DNA from 3 places in the Nonomuraea helvata genome. Region 2 is predicted to be linked to each of the others. Evidence: riboswitches for the same ligand, from Rfam matches in the RefSeq annotation. Region 2 holds a riboswitch; each other region holds the start of a gene.
What was found. Region 2 has a riboswitch for cyclic di-AMP ahead of ABD830_RS20760 (coiled-coil domain-containing protein). Riboswitches for the same ligand answer to the same signal wherever they lie in the genome.
Positions count from the first base shown of each region.

Region 1: another riboswitch for cyclic di-AMP. It lies ahead of ABD830_RS43765 (C40 family peptidase); the one in region 2 lies ahead of ABD830_RS20760 (coiled-coil domain-containing protein).
Region 3: another riboswitch for cyclic di-AMP. It lies ahead of ABD830_RS03120 (CHAP domain-containing protein); the one in region 2 lies ahead of ABD830_RS20760 (coiled-coil domain-containing protein).

Region 1 covers NZ_BAAAXV010000009.1:2,225,274-2,230,084, reverse strand. Annotated here, with positions in the region: gene ABD830_RS43775 (RDD family protein) at 1-90, opposite strand, end outside; gene ABD830_RS43770 (amino-acid N-acetyltransferase) at 176-745, opposite strand; cyclic di-AMP (ydaO/yuaA leader) riboswitch at 1,021-1,171, shown strand; gene ABD830_RS43765 (C40 family peptidase) at 1,267-2,220, shown strand; gene ABD830_RS43760 (LuxR C-terminal-related transcriptional regulator) at 2,237-2,449, opposite strand; gene ABD830_RS43755 (winged helix-turn-helix transcriptional regulator) at 3,137-3,538, opposite strand; gene ABD830_RS43750 (NADP-dependent oxidoreductase) at 3,624-4,556, shown strand; gene lysX (bifunctional lysylphosphatidylglycerol synthetase/lysine--tRNA ligase LysX) at 4,686-4,811, opposite strand, start outside.
Region 2 covers NZ_BAAAXV010000005.1:308,374-313,184, forward strand. Annotated here, with positions in the region: gene ABD830_RS20745 (helix-turn-helix domain-containing protein) at 1-674, opposite strand, end outside; gene ABD830_RS20750 (ATP-binding protein) at 908-1,384, shown strand; gene ABD830_RS20755 (DinB family protein) at 1,430-1,930, opposite strand; gene ABD830_RS20760 (coiled-coil domain-containing protein) at 1,967-2,905, opposite strand; cyclic di-AMP (ydaO/yuaA leader) riboswitch at 2,939-3,079, opposite strand; gene galT (galactose-1-phosphate uridylyltransferase) at 3,144-4,223, opposite strand; gene ABD830_RS20770 (DeoR/GlpR family DNA-binding transcription regulator) at 4,220-4,811, opposite strand, start outside.
Region 3 covers NZ_BAAAXV010000001.1:715,892-720,702, reverse strand. Annotated here, with positions in the region: gene ABD830_RS03135 (alpha/beta fold hydrolase) at 1-413, shown strand, start outside; gene ABD830_RS03130 (YoaK family protein) at 420-1,115, opposite strand; gene ABD830_RS03125 (MFS transporter) at 1,308-2,585, opposite strand; gene ABD830_RS03120 (CHAP domain-containing protein) at 2,715-3,395, opposite strand; cyclic di-AMP (ydaO/yuaA leader) riboswitch at 3,408-3,544, opposite strand; gene ABD830_RS03115 (Gfo/Idh/MocA family protein) at 3,661-4,614, opposite strand; gene ABD830_RS03110 (aldo/keto reductase) at 4,634-4,811, opposite strand, start outside.

The DNA.
Region 1 (4,811 bases), on a different contig from region 2:
GCGACCCGCGTTCTGTTGTCCGTATTCGGGATTGCCGGCGGGGTTGTCGCCGGATTCGTCCTGCGGATACGGCGGCTGTCCGGTGCTCACCGTGTCACCTCGCTTCGAGTGCGCATGTGGCACGTGTCAGGACACATGCCTGTGCTGCCCAACGTATCGACATAGGTATCAACAATCACCTTTCCATCTGGTCAAGATCAACGTCACCCGATGTCAGATGGAGCAGCATGCGGGTGTTGCCCAGGGTGTTGGGCTTGACGTGTTCCAGGTCGAGGAACTCCGCCACACCCTCGTCGTACGAGGCCAGCAGTTCGGCGTAGACCTCGGGTGAGACCGGTGTGCCCTGGATCGGGCGGAATCCGAGCCTCGCGAAGAAGTCGACCTCAAAAGTGAGACAAAATACACGTCGCAGACCAAGATCTTTGGCCTGCTGGATCAATGCGGAGACGATCCGGTGGCCGACGCCCATCCCCCGGCACTCGGGATCCACGGCCACCGTGCGGACCTCTGCGAGGTCCTCCCAGAGCACGTGGAGCGCGCCGCAGCCGACGACCTGCCCGCCCCGCTCGGCCACCCAGAACTCCTGTACGTCCTCGTACAGCGTCACGGTGGCCTTCTCCAGGAGCCGCGGCCCCGCGCCCGCGTAGGTGTCCACGAGACGCCTGACGGTGCGCACGTCGGGCGTGCGGGCGCGCCGGACCACCACCGCGGTCTCGGGCGCTGTCAGCTCGGCCACCTGCTCCATGGTTCTCCAGAGTACAGATCTCATTACGGCTCGGCCCTAACTCCCACGTCTCGGCCCATCCTGTTACATCTCGTGGCCGGACGAGCACGGAGCCGAGCCCGCTCAGGGTTTGTGCAGAAGCATGGACATAGGGGGCATAAGGTCTCTTCTGCCCAGGTGATCACGAGATCCCCTTGTGACCCTTCGGTTGTGAAACCTCTACAGACTTGGCAGTTCTGGTTGAGCAGGAACCCGGAGTGCATTAATGTCCAGCGACAATGTCCCCCGTATGTCGTGCGGGAGACACGCTCAATTCCCGCAAGGGGAGCCGGGGATCCACCGGTGGCGACCTGCGGCGCCATCACAGGGGTGAGTCCGAGTCTCTCGGTAGGGCTGCTCCGGCCCGAACCCGTCAGCTAACCCGGTAGGCGCTCTATGAGAGGAGCTGGTAGGTGAAGCGCACGCGCAACGGTGGGGGGAAGCCGGCGGGCAAGCACGCCCGCCCTCCGGAACGGCCACGGCGGCCGCGCCACGTCGGTGTGGTGAGTCTCACAGTCGCCGCACTGCTGTTCGCCATCCCTGTCGGTTCGGCGTCCGCGGACCCCAAGCCCTCGCTGAAGGAGCTCGCCTCCCAGGCCGAGAAGCTGCACACCCAGATCGAGACGCTGACCGAGCAGTACAACGGCCAGCGGGAGAAGCTCAAGACGGCCAAGAAGGTCTCCGAGACCGCGCAGAAGACGCTGACGACCAGCGAGTCGGACCTGGCCGCCAAGCGCGCGAAGGCCGTCCTGCTCGCCCAGAACGCCTACATCACGGGCGGCTTCACCAAGACCCTGCAGTTCGCGACCTCCACGGATCCCGAGGAATTCCTCAACCGCGCCGCGACCTCGTACGCGCTGGAGCAGGAGCAGGGCGAGGAGATCAACCAGCTCTCCAAGGCCATGGAGACGGCCGCCCACGCCCAGGCGGACGCCAAGGAGCGCATCGCCGAGGTCCAGAAGATCGTCGACGACCTCGACACGAAGCGCGACAAGATCACCAAGCTGGTGACCAAGGTCGAGAGCAGCCTGTTCAAGCGGGCACTCGGCGAGGCGGGGCAGCCCGGCACGCGCGCCGTGCGCGTCAACCTGCCCATCGCGGGCGCCGGCAAGGCGGCGGAGGCCGCACGGTGGGCGCTCACGCAGCAGCTCAAGCCGTACGTCTGGGGCGCCGAAGGTCCGAGCTCGTACGACTGCTCCGGGCTCGTCATGGCGGCGTACCAGCGGGTTGGCATCTCGCTGCCGCACTACACGGGCGACCAGTGGACCGCGGGCAAGCACATCTCGCGTTCGGAGCTACGCCCGGGCGACCTGGTGTTCTTCTACGGCGACCTGCACCACGTGGGCATCTACATCGGCGGCGGCATGATGGTGCACGCCCCGCAGACGGGTGATGTCGTACGGATCGCGTCGATCGCCAGGCGGCCCTTCGCCGGCGCGGTGCGCATCGCCGACTGAGCCCCACCCCCCGACGCTAGATCAGCTGGCGGCGCGCGGCCCAGGCCACGGCCTCGATCGCCGTGGCCACGCCGATGCGGTCGCAGATGCACCGTAATCTCCGGCGTACCGTGCGTCCGCTGATATCCAGACGTCGCCCAACCCGATCGACCGTGACTCCCTTGGCCAGCTCCGCCAGCAGCGCCAAATCAGCATGGCTCAGCTCAACGTCTTCAGTGAGCACATCCATCGGGAGCCCTCCCCCCAACAGCAGAACTTGGACCTCACAGATGGGCCAAAGCCGCTCCTCGCAGACGGTAAACGCATCGCGGAAAGGTCGTCAAGCATGACAATCGCCGCACTTGACGGGCAGTATTGACATGATCAGTTATATATGACGCACTCGCGATATGTTAGGACTCCCGGTAGCCGATGAGTGATCTCTTCGGGCTTCCCAGCCGCCATCAATGAGGCCTTCGGACGTTCCCCATTTCGCTCCGTTCGGGGCGGAGTTTCGGTGTGATCCATAAGCCGGGCATTGCCGGCTGAGCGCCCGATGTGTGATCTTCCACCCGCCCGCCGAACTACCAATCGCTCGCTTTGTACGGTGATTCTCTTCTTATAGGGATATCCAGGTCAGGCCATCGGAATGACCGGCCGGATCGGCGGACCGGATCATTCGGAGACGCATGCTCCGATGGGCCCGCGGGTCACCTGTCGGCCGTCGCCGCGCTTGCCGCGTCACCGCGCGCGCCAAAGGGCCTCGTTTCCGCGTGCGCGTACCCGGTGCCCGCCATGGCGATCATGCTTGCGCTCGGGTGGCCGAGCGGGTGGAACGGCACCGTCACCGGCGACCTTGACCCGATGCTTACAACAGCCCTCCTATCGGAAAGCAGGCGAGCCAGAAGGTAGTTTCGCGACCACATCCCGTGAGGGATCAGGCATTGTCGACGTCGTAGCGTTCCCTGGCCGCCTCGACGTCGCCGATGTGCGTTTCGGCCCAGCTCTTGATCGCGGCCACCAGCGGCATCAGGCTCTCGCCCAGCGGAGTGAGCGCGTAGTCCACCCGTACCGGCACGGAGGGGGTGAGCGTGCGCGAGACCAGGCCGTCGCGTTCGAGGCCGCGCAGGGTCTGGGTGAGCATCTTCTGGCTGACGCCGGCGATGCGCCTGGCCAGGTGGCTGTAGCGGCGCGGGCCGGCCGCCAGCGCGCTGAGCACGAGGGTGACCCATTTGTCGCTGAGGCGGTCGAGGAGCTTCCTGGAGGGGCATTCGGAGAAGTACGCGTCGAAGGCCTGCCTGGCCTCGTCGCGCCGCTCCGCCGCCGTCTTCGTGACCACTCTGTCCGATCCTTCTTGTGGGTGGGTTACGCACTTCCAGGTGCCTACTTACCAGAAGAGAGTAACTCTTCCTACGCTTGCCGGCATGACGAACAACATGCGTGCACTCATCGGCGGCTCCGGCGCTCCCCTGCTGGTGGAGGTGCCGGTGCCCACCGCAGGGCCCGGACAGGTGCGGATCAAGGTCGCGGCGGCCGGGGTGAACCTGTTCGACCTCGCCGTGGCGGCGGGGACGCTCGCGGACTACGGCGTGGCCCGCAAGCTGGACTCGTACGGGCTCGGCTTCGAGGCTGCCGGGACCGTCGACCAGGTGGGCGACGGGGCCTCGTTCCATGTGGGAGACGATGTCATCGCGCTCGTGGCGCGCCTGGAACTGCCGGTGAAGGCGCAGGCCGAGTACGTGGTGGTCGACGCCTCGGCGGTGGCTCTGGCCCCGCGCGGCTGCACGGCGGCGGAGGCGGCCACGATCCCGCTCAACGCGCTCACGGCCTGGCAGTCGCTCGACCGCGCGGGCGTCGGACCCGGCCGTACGCTGCTCGTCACGGGAGCCGCCGGGGCCGTCGGGGGCTACCTGGTCGAGCTGGCCGCCCTGCGCGGCGCCCGGGTGGTGGCCGTCGCGGGGGCCGGTGACAAGGAGCTGGTGCGGAGGCTGGGAGCCGAGTGGTTCGTGCCGCGCGGCGAGGACGTGGCCTCCTCCGTACGTGCGCTTGTCCCCGGGGGTGTGGACGCCGTCGTGGACGCGGCCGTGCTCGGGCTGGCGGCCCTGGACGCGGTGCGGGACGGCGGGGTCTTCATCGCGCTCTCCGCTGGTGTCGCACCGGTGGCGCTGCGCGGGACCGACGTCGCCACGGTGTTCTTCCGGTCCGACGCGGACCAGCTCGCGGAGGTGGTGCGGCTGGTGGAGGCCGGGCGGCTGACGTTGCGGGTGGCGGACACGTACCCCTTGGAGAAGGTCGCCGACGCCCACGCCCGCATTGTCGCCGGCGGCCTCCGCGGCCGCCTCGTCCTCATCCCCTGACCCACCGACACCTTCGGAGCGGCGCTGGAGCGTGGCTGGGCGTCGCGCTCAAGCGCCGAGCACCGTCGCACCGTGGCCCGCCGACCCGGCGCCCCCGCAGCGTGGACGCGCCGGGGGGCCGAGGGCAGATCAGTGGGTGGGCTTGACCAGCGGGAACAGGATGGTCTCGCGGATGTTCCTGCCGGTGAAGGCCATGATCATACGGTCGATCCCCACACCCACACCCCCCGTGGGCGGCATGGCGTACTCCAGGGC
Region 2 (4,811 bases):
GCCCCGCCCTCCGCGCTGTGCCCGCCGAAGCTGAACGGCATGATCTGGATCGTGATCTTGGGCTGGCGCATCAGCTCGACGAGGTGTTCGATCTGGGCCCGCATCACCTCGACGCCGCCTATGGGGCGCCGTAGCGCGGCCTCGTCGATGACCGCCCAGAAGACGGGGCCGTCCGGCCTCTCGAACATCCGCTGGCGCTCCAGCCGGAGATCCACCCTCCTGGAGATCTCCTCGGCCCCGATGCCCGCCGATCCGGCGGTCACGACGGCCCTTGCGTACTCCTTGGTCTGCAAGAGTCCCGGCACGAACTGGACTTCGTAGGTCCTGATCCGGGCGGCGGCCTCTTCAAGGCCGACGTACGCCTGGAACCACGTGGGCAGGACATCGTTGAACCGGTGCCACCAACCCGGCTCGTTGGCGGTGGCGACCAGGTCGAGTACGGCGGCACGGGCCTGCTTGTCCACGACCCCGTACAGGGTCAGCAGGTCCGCCACGTCGCGTTCTTTGAACCCCACTCGGCCCAGCTCCATGCGGCTGATCTTGGATTCCGAGCCCCGGATGAGGTGGCCGGCCTCCTCACGAGTGACGTTCTTTGCTTCCCTGAGCTTGCGCAGCTGGGAGCCCAGGAGGATGCGCAGCGCCGTCGGTCCGGAACCCGGCTGGTTCTGCGTCACTTTGCCTCCTATCAAGGTCCGCACACACAGTGACACCACATTGCCGGGTATGACAAGGTCTCAACCTCGTGTCCGATTAGGAGACTAATGCCCCAAAACGCCGCCTGCTGCTGCACAATGCAACTGCACGTGCATTTGGGTCTTGCAGCTGCCGCGATCGTGACCCATGATGGCTTAGTGCATATTGGGCCAAACATGCACTAACTCGGGCTGAACGGGGAGGTATCGGCGGCATGGTGGAGGATCCTCTGGCCACTGCCGATGCTTTGCAGATCACCCGAGAGGTGGGCTTCGACTGCCTGCTCATGGGCGGGAAGCCGGACACCACCGCGTGCCCGCTGCCCTTCCAGGCCGATTCCGTGAAGACGGCCAGGGACGTGACCCGCTCGACCCTGCGGAGCTGGGGGCTGAACGAGCTCAGCGACGACGCCGCGCTGGTGGTGTCGGAACTGGTGACGAACGCGGTCCGCTACGCGATGTACGCGGCGGGCCGGCGCGAGATCGAGCTCCTGCTGATGCGCGTACAGCCGCACGTGCTGCTGGCCGTGGCAGACCCGAGTGACGAGGTGCCGCGCCCCAAGGAGCCGGACTTCATCTCGGAGAACGGGCGCGGCCTCTACATCGTCGAGACGTACAGCCAGTGCTGGGGCTGGGACCCCCTCGCCCGCGGCGGCAAGGCCGTCTGGGCCCTGTTCCGCACCGAACCCTGATTCAGTTGTCACGGCGGAACCGGGATGGCCCCGCCGTCAGGGCCGTCAGTCTCCGGTCGCCCCGTCAATGAGCTCGCGCAGCAGGTCGGCATGGCCGTTGTGCCTGGCGTACTCCTCGATCACGTGCACGAGGATGTAGCGGTGCGAGCAGTCCCGGCCGTTGCGGTCGGCGACGGCGTCCAGCGGCTTGGCGGCCGAGATGGCGCGGGCGAGCTCGATCTCCTCCTCCCAGGTCGCGAAGGCCTCCTTGACCGAGGCGGTGTCCACGTCGTTGAAGTCGGCGTCGTTGTCGCGGTCCTTGTCCCAGAGCCTGGGGATGTCCTCGCCGTTCAGCACGCGGCGGAACCAGACGCGCTCGACGTGCGCCAGGTGTCTCACCAGCCCGAGCAGGGACAGCGTCGAGGGCGGGGCGGCGCGCACGCGCAGTTGCTCGTCCGACAGACCGGCGCACTTGAAGGCCAGGGTGGCACGGTGCCATTCGAGCCAGTTGTTCAGCACGGTCCGCTCGTCGCCGGTGAGCGGTGGGGGTGTCCGAGGGTCGTTCATGGGGGTTGACCTTATCTGGAGGCGGCCGGACCGCGTTCAGTTCATGGAGATGTGTACGTGGTCGTAGTGGTTCTCGGTGATGCTGCCGCGGTCCGCCATGGCCCGCCAGCCCGAGCCCATGTTGATGCGCTGCTTCCAGATCACGTACTTGACGCCGAGCTTGTCCTTGTTCTCGAGCGCCCACGCCGCGATGCGGTCGCCCAGGGCGTTGTTGGCGGCCGAGGGCGTCGTGCCGCCGGTGCTCATCATGAAGTCGCAGGCCCGTCCCAGCGGGTGCTCGCCGCTTGAGCCCGCGCGGAAGCAGCCCACCTCGAACGGCAGCTTGAAGGCCTTCCCCACCTCCGCCTTCATCAGCCGCGTACGGGCCGTGATGTTGTCCGAGCCCGTGGGCAGCTCCGGCGCCCAGCTGCCGTTCGCGCTGCGGCCCGGACCGAACGGCACCAGGTCCTGGAGCTTCTTCTGGATGTCGTCGATGACGTCCTGGGCCTCCTCGCGCTGCGCGGACACCTGCTTCGCGTCCGCGCTGATCTGGGTGGCGAGCGCGGCGGCCTGGTCTGAGGCGCTCTTCTTGTCGTCGCGGGCCTTGGCCACCCCCTGGACGACGGCCTGCTGCTCGGCTGTGAGCTGCTCCAGCAGGGCCACGCCGCCGCTGTCGGCGGAGAGCAGGACGGCGGGCACCGAGGGATCGTGGCTCTGGTAGCGCATGCTGGCGATGTCGGCGACCCGCTGCTCGGCCGTGGCCAGCGTCTGCTCCGCGACGGCCAGGCGCTCCTTGGCGGCCTTGGCGGCCTGCTGCGCCTTGGCCAGCTCGACGCGCTTGAGGTTGTACGTCTCGATGAGCTTGTCGACCTTGCTGTTGAGCTGCTTGAGCTGGGCGCGGAGCTGGGCCTCCGACGGCTTGGGGGCCGCCGACGCCGCGGTCGCCGGAAGGAAGGCGACAGCGGCGGCGGTGATGAGACCGATGGCAAGAGTCACGGGGGACAGCGGAGACACAGCCGCCACGTGGAATGTTCCTCTCCCTCTGCCGGCCGGGTTAGCTGACGGGTTCGGGCGCGGAGGTGCCCTACCGACACATGGTCGGACTCACCCCAGAACTAGGTGGGTCCCCGGCTCCCGGGCGACACGCCCGGGATTAGGCGTGCAACGGTCGTGACAACCGGTGCAAAAGGGATGTTAGTGGTAGATCACGAGCAATGCGACCCTAACTAGAAATCTAATAGTGATCTACTTGTGATCGAAGCATACGCGCGGCCTCCTCTGGCAGCACGTCGTTCACGAAAGCCCCCATGGCCGACTCCGACCCGGCCAGGAACTTGAGCTTCCCCGGCGCCCGCCTGATGCTGAACAGCTCCAGGTGCAGGTACGCCAGATCGCGGTCCCGCCGTACGGGCGCCTGGTGCCAGGCCGAGATGTACGGCATCACGACGCCGAACAGGCCGTCGAAGGCCCGCAGCACCGAGGTGTAGAGCGGTGCGAACGCCTTGCGCTCCTCCTCCGACAGCGCGGCCAGGTCGGGCACCTGCCGGTGCGGGTAGATGTGCACCTCGTACGGCCAGCGCGCGGCGGCGGGCACGAACGCCGTCCACAGCTCGTTGGCGGCCACCACCCGCGTCCCCTCGGCCCGCTCGGCGGCCAGCACGTCGGCGAACAGGTTGCCCTTCGTGTAGCGCCTGGCGGCGTCGAGCTGGAGCCTGGTCCTGGGCGTGACGTACGGATAGGCGTAGATCTGGCCGTGCGGGTGGGCGAGCGTGATGCCGATCTCCTCGCCCCGGTTCTCGAAGCAGAAGACCTGCTCCACGCCCTCGATCCCGGACAGCTCGGCCGTACGGTCGGCCCATGCCTCCATGACCAGCTCGACCTGGTCGTCGGAGAGCCTGGAGAAGGAGGACGAGTGTTCAGAGGTGAAACAGACCACCTCGCACCTCCCCGCTCCAGGACGAACCTCGCTCAACCCGCCCACATCCTGATAGGTCCCGAAATTTCCGGAGAAGGAGGGGAATCGGTTCTCGAACACCACCACGTCGTAGTCGTACGCCGGGATCTCCGACGACCGCGTGTCCGACGACGGGCAGAGCGGGCACTCGCTCGCCGACCCCGTCGGCTGGAACGTACGCGTCTGACGGTGCCCCGCCATCGCGATCCACTCCTCGGTCAGCGGGTCGTAACGCAGCTCGGAGGCCACCGGCCGGGGGTCGAGCGTCCTCCGGTCGAGCGCGCTCCTGTCGGCGTCGTCACGCCGGTCGAAGTAGATCAGCTCTCGGCCGTCGGCCAGGTGGGTGATGGTGCGTTTCAAGGCGAGCCCTCCGCGATGATCAGTTCTCCGGCCCGTTCGGCCAGCTCCGTGCGTGCGTCCTCGGGCAGCCCCGCGTCGCTGATGACCACGTCGGCCTCGCTCAGCTCCGCGATCGTGCTGATGCCGACCGTGTTCCACTTGGTGTGGTCGGCGGGGACGACCAGCCTGCCGGCGGCCGCGACCAACTCCCTGTCGGTCTCCGACTCCAGCAGGTTCGGGGTGGTGAACCCGGCCCGTGCGCTCATCCCGTGCACGCCGAGGAAGAGCGTGTCCACGTGCAGGCGGCGGATCGCCGCCACGGCCACCGGGCCCACCAGGGCGTCGGACGGCGTCCGCACGCCGCCGGTCAGCACGACCGTACGGTCCGATCGCGGGTTGCGGTGGAAGACCTCGGCGACGGGGATCGAGTTGGTGATCACCGTCAGCTCGGGGACGCCGATCAGGTGGCGGGCCAGCGCCCACGTGGTGGTCCCTGCCGAGAGCGCGACGGCCGTGCCCGGCCGGACGAGGCCGGCCGCGCGCCGCGCGATGGCCTCCTTCTCCTGCTGCTGGCGGGCCGACTTGGCGGTGAAGCCCGGCTCCTCGGTC
Region 3 (4,811 bases), on a different contig from region 2:
TGGCGCGTTACCGGGATCCCGCGGTGGTGGCGGCGACGACCGTGGCGGAGTTGCTGGCCGCGCGCCGCAAGGCGGTCACGACGGCGCTGGCCCGGCCCGCCTCCGAGGCGGAGCTGGCCGACTACCTGGACCCGTGGCATGACCTGCGGGTGTGCCGCTCCTGGATGGCCCTGGCGGGTGCGGCCGACAGCCGCTTCACGATGGAGCTCGTGCCTGCGCTGAAGGCGGATGAGACGCCGAAGCTGCTGGTGTGGGGGGAGGACGACACGTTCCAGGAGGTCCGGTACGCCGAGCGTTTCGTCGCGGAGATCCCGAACAGCACGCTCGTGCGCGTTCCCGGGGCCGGGCACATCCCGATGGAGAACGACCCGGCCGGGGTCGCGCGGGCTCTGGCCGATTTCTTCCTCGCGTGACCGGGCTCAGCGCGTACGGCGGGTGCGTTCGTGGGCGGCGACGGCGACGATCGCCAGGAGGATCAGGGCGGCGGCGAGCGGGAGGGCGGGGCCGACGTGCAGGTGCAGGGTGGCGCCGATGAGCGCGCCGAGGAGCATCGCCACGACGGACGCGGACCGGCGCAGGGCCGCCCGGCCGGGGGTGTCGGCGGCCAGGCCGGTGAGGGTGGTGGTGAGGACGTTGGTGACCAGGTCGGGGACGGCCAGCCCGCGTACGGAGGCGTTCTGCAGGCCCATGCCGTACGCGAGCAGTCCGATGAGCGCCGCCCTGGGACCGGTGTGATGGTGCCCTGAGATCAGGTCCACGGCGAAAGCGGTGGCGACGAGCAGGGCGTGTGCGGCGGAGGCGGTGGCGAACACGCGCCGGGTGTTCCCCATCCACCTGCTCGCCTGCCCGACGGTCCACGCGCCTGCTCCGAAGGCCGCGAGGGCCAGGAGGGAGGCCCAGGCCGACATCTCGCGGTCTCCGGCCAGGGCGAAGCCGAGGAAGACGATGTTGCCGGTCATGTTGGCCACGAAGACGCGGCCCAGGCCGAGGAAGCTGATGGCGTCCACGAGGCCGGTGACGACGGCCAGGAGGATCAGCAGGGCGGGCAGGACGCCGTGCGGGTTCGCGCCGCGGGGGAACAGCCCGTCGGCGACCCACCGGAGACCGCCTCTCACGGGCGCTCCGCGGGCGCGGCTCCGGGTGGACTGGGTCCCATGGCGGCTCCTTGGCGGGCGAGGTTGTCGCGCGTGGCTCTTCTGTGGAGCCTGCCTTCCCTCGGGGTCTTCCCAGGTGGCGAGCCGCTCATCCGAGCCCGGCCACGCCGCCCGCGCAGGCCGGCCCGCCTGCCCCGGCAGCGTCGCGCCGTGTCAGAGCGACGGTGGCTCCGTCCGGCTCGTGCGATTCACCGCGTGTGCGGTGAGGGCGCCGATCGCGCAGATGATCGCGAGTCCGAACAGCACGTACCGTGCCGAGTCGAGCATCGAGGCGCCGCCCAGGTTGAGCAGAACGCCCGCGACCGCCGTACCGAACGCGATCGACAGGCTCGTCACCGTGGCGATCGCCGCCGCCGCCCGCTGTCCTTCCCCGGGATCTTGGGTGCTGGACATCGCGGCCACTGACAGGTGCGGATAGGCCAGGCCGATGCCCGAACCTGCGACGAACAGCGTCGGCACCCAGATGGCCACCAGCCAGATCGGGGTGTCCTCGCGCTGCAGAAGCCCTTGAGCGAACAGGCCGAGGGCCAGCAGCGCCGGGCCGAGCGCACGCAGTCGCCGGACAGGACGCTCCCCGCTCACCGAGGAGCTGCCGATCTGGGTCACCGACCACCCGAGCGAGACGGCTGCGGCGAAGAACCCCGCCACGAGCGGCGGCAGCCCGCCCAGCCGCTGGCCGAACAGCGGCAGGAACGACTCGACGGCGACGCCGGAGGTCAACAGCGCCAGCGTCAGGTAGACCCACTTCAACGACGAACCTCTCTGGTACGTCGTACGCGGGAAGACCCGGAACTCGCTCCGCCGCTCATGGACGACGAACCCGGCCATCAGCAGCAACGCCCCCGAGATGCCGGCCGCCTTCGCGGGCGTGCCCGGCAGGACTCCCGCTGTGCTCACGGCCCCGGCAGCCGCCATGACCAGCAGCAGTGACGCGGCCGGGATCGGCGGGCGCACGTCGCCACGTTCGCCGCGCGGCAGTACGCGGGGCACGATCGCCGCGCATGCCGCTGCGATCACCGCCATCATCCCGAACGCCAGGCGCCACGGGCCCACCTGGGCGAACAGGCCACCGAGCGCCGGACCGGTGAAGTTGCCGACGCCGTACATCGCCGACATCAGCGCCGCGCCGCGCGTCCAGAGCCGGGCCGGCAGCGCCGAGCGGATGACGGCGAATCCCAGCCCGGACAGCAAACCGGCGCCGAGCCCTTGGACGCCGCGGGAGACCAGCAGCACGGCCATCGCCGGGCTCAGCGCGCAGGCGAGGGACCCCGCCGTGAACGTGGCGAAGCCCAGGAGATAGGCGCCGACGTTTCCCCATCGAGACAGGAACCTGCCGACGAGCATCGTCGCGATCACCATGGCGACGAGGTAGATCGTCATGTTCCAGGCGTAGAAGCCCGCGCCGCCGAGATCGGCCACCGCGGTGGGCAGCAGACTCGCTGGGAAAGCCTCAAACTCCGGTGGAACCCGCCTGTGGCAGGCCGAACGCGCGTCCCTTTCGCGGACGCGACGAGCGCGCGCCCCCGAAGGGACGCGCGCTCGGACGGTGGACGGAAGGGGTCAGCCGGCGTACTGCGGGTAGCCGTAGCCGACGACCTGGGAGGTCGGGCGGATGCGCTCCTCGACCTTGCCGTTGCCGGTGTTGCCCTCGACGGTCGAGATGGTGCCGTCGCCGTTGTCCTTCTCGACGAACCCGACGTGGTTGATGGCGTCGAGGTCCTTGCTGCCGCTCCAGGAGAAGAACACGACGGCGCCGGGCTTGGCGACGGAGCCGAAGCGCTGGTTGGCCTGGAACCACTTGGCGTAGGCGACGGTGTAGGCGTCCCAGCCGACCTGCGGGCGGGCGCCGGTGTGCTCGCCGACCCAGGAGACGAACATCGCGCACCACGGCGCGTTGATGTATTCGGCGCGGGTGCCGCCGTCGCGGGCGATGGTCTCGGCGGCCCGCTGCGAGGCGGCGTACCACTTCTGGTACGGCGTGCCGCCGCCGTAGGCGTTCTCCGAGATGCCGACCTGGGACTTGGCGAGCGCCAGGACCTGGGCGGCGGTAACACTGATCTTGGTCTCCCGCTTGGCGCGGTCGTCGTCGTGTGTGTTGGCGGCGGCCGCGGTGACCGGCAGCTTCTCCGCGGCGGCGGCGGTACCCATGTGGGCGCCGAGCCCGGAGGCGAGGACGGTCGCACCGAGCACGGCTCGGGCGATGTTGGTCTTCGTGGCACCGGTAATGCGGAATTTGGCCATCGAGGGGGTTGCTCCTTGCTTCCATGCCGCTTACCGGGTTAGCTGACGGGTTCGGGCGTGGAAGCTGCCCTACGGCACCGAAGTGCCGATTCACCCCAAGGACGTGGGTCCCCGGTTCCGCACGCAGGCGGATTCAGCGGTCACAGGACGGTCCTGTGATGTGTTGTGCGATGGTCGGACATCGCCGGACAAACCGGACGAATGTCACAAGAATGCCTTAAACGTAATGCATAAGGCAAGAGGTTACAAATCCGTAACCCTCCCGCTAGGCGAGTTGCCCGCGGGCAGCGGCCAGGAGTCCCATCATGGCAAGGGACTCGTCAAGCGGCATGACCGAGCTCTCGGTCCTGCCTTCGGCCGTCGCAGCGCGGACTTCGCGGAGCTCCCCGGCGTAGCCGTTGTCCGCCGGATCGAGCACACGCTCCTCCGGCTCCATGGCGGGCCCGGAAAGTAAAATCCGCTGCGGTGCCCAGAACGGCGCCTGGATGTCCGCGCGCATCTGAGTGCCAATAACACTGGCATGGTTCGGGTAATTCCCGATCAAGGAAGTTTCCACCAGAGCCCGCCTGCCGCCGGGGTAAAGCAGCACCCCGGCCGCCTCCGCGTCCACCCCGTTGGGCGCCAGAGAGCCGGTGATCCGCAGGTCGGAGGGCATGCCAAGGAGCAGCTGAGCCAGGCCGAACGGGTAGATCCCCAGGTCGAGCAGGGCCCCGCCGCCCAGCTCCGGCGCCCAGAGCCGGTGCGCCGGATCGTAGGGCTTGGCGAAGCCGAAGGAGGCGTGCACGGAGCGGATGTCGCCGAAGCGCTCGTCGGCCGCGATCTGCTGGATGAGCGGGTTGAACCGCATCCACATCGCTTCCATCAGGAACACGCCTGCCTCGCGCGCCAGCCGTACCATCTTCTCCGCGTCGTCCACGCTGGCGGCCAGCGGCTTCTCGCACAGCACGGCCTTGCCCGCGGCGATGGCGGCCTCGGCCACCTCCAGGTGCTGGGCGTGCGGCGTCGCGACGTAGACGGCGTCCACGGCCGGATCAGCGCACAGCTGCTCATAGGAGCCGTACGCCGACTCCGCGCCCAGCGTGGCGGCCAGCGCCTGCGCCCGCCCCAAGTCCCTTGACCCGACGGCGGCCACCCGCATTCCCGGCTCGGCCACGATGGCCGCTCCCACGGTCCGCGCGATACCGCCTGTCGCCGCAATGCCCCACGCAAAATCCCGCACGCGGGAGATCGTAGACCAATCACATCATGTCGAACGTGTCGGGATCGGGGCCGAACCGCTGGCCCCTGTTCAGCGCGCCGATGGCGGACATGTCCTCGGGATCGAGGATGAAGTCGAACACGTGGATGTTCTCGGCCATCCGCGCGGGGGACACGGACTTGGGGATGACGACGTTGCCGAGCTGCAGGTGCCAGCGG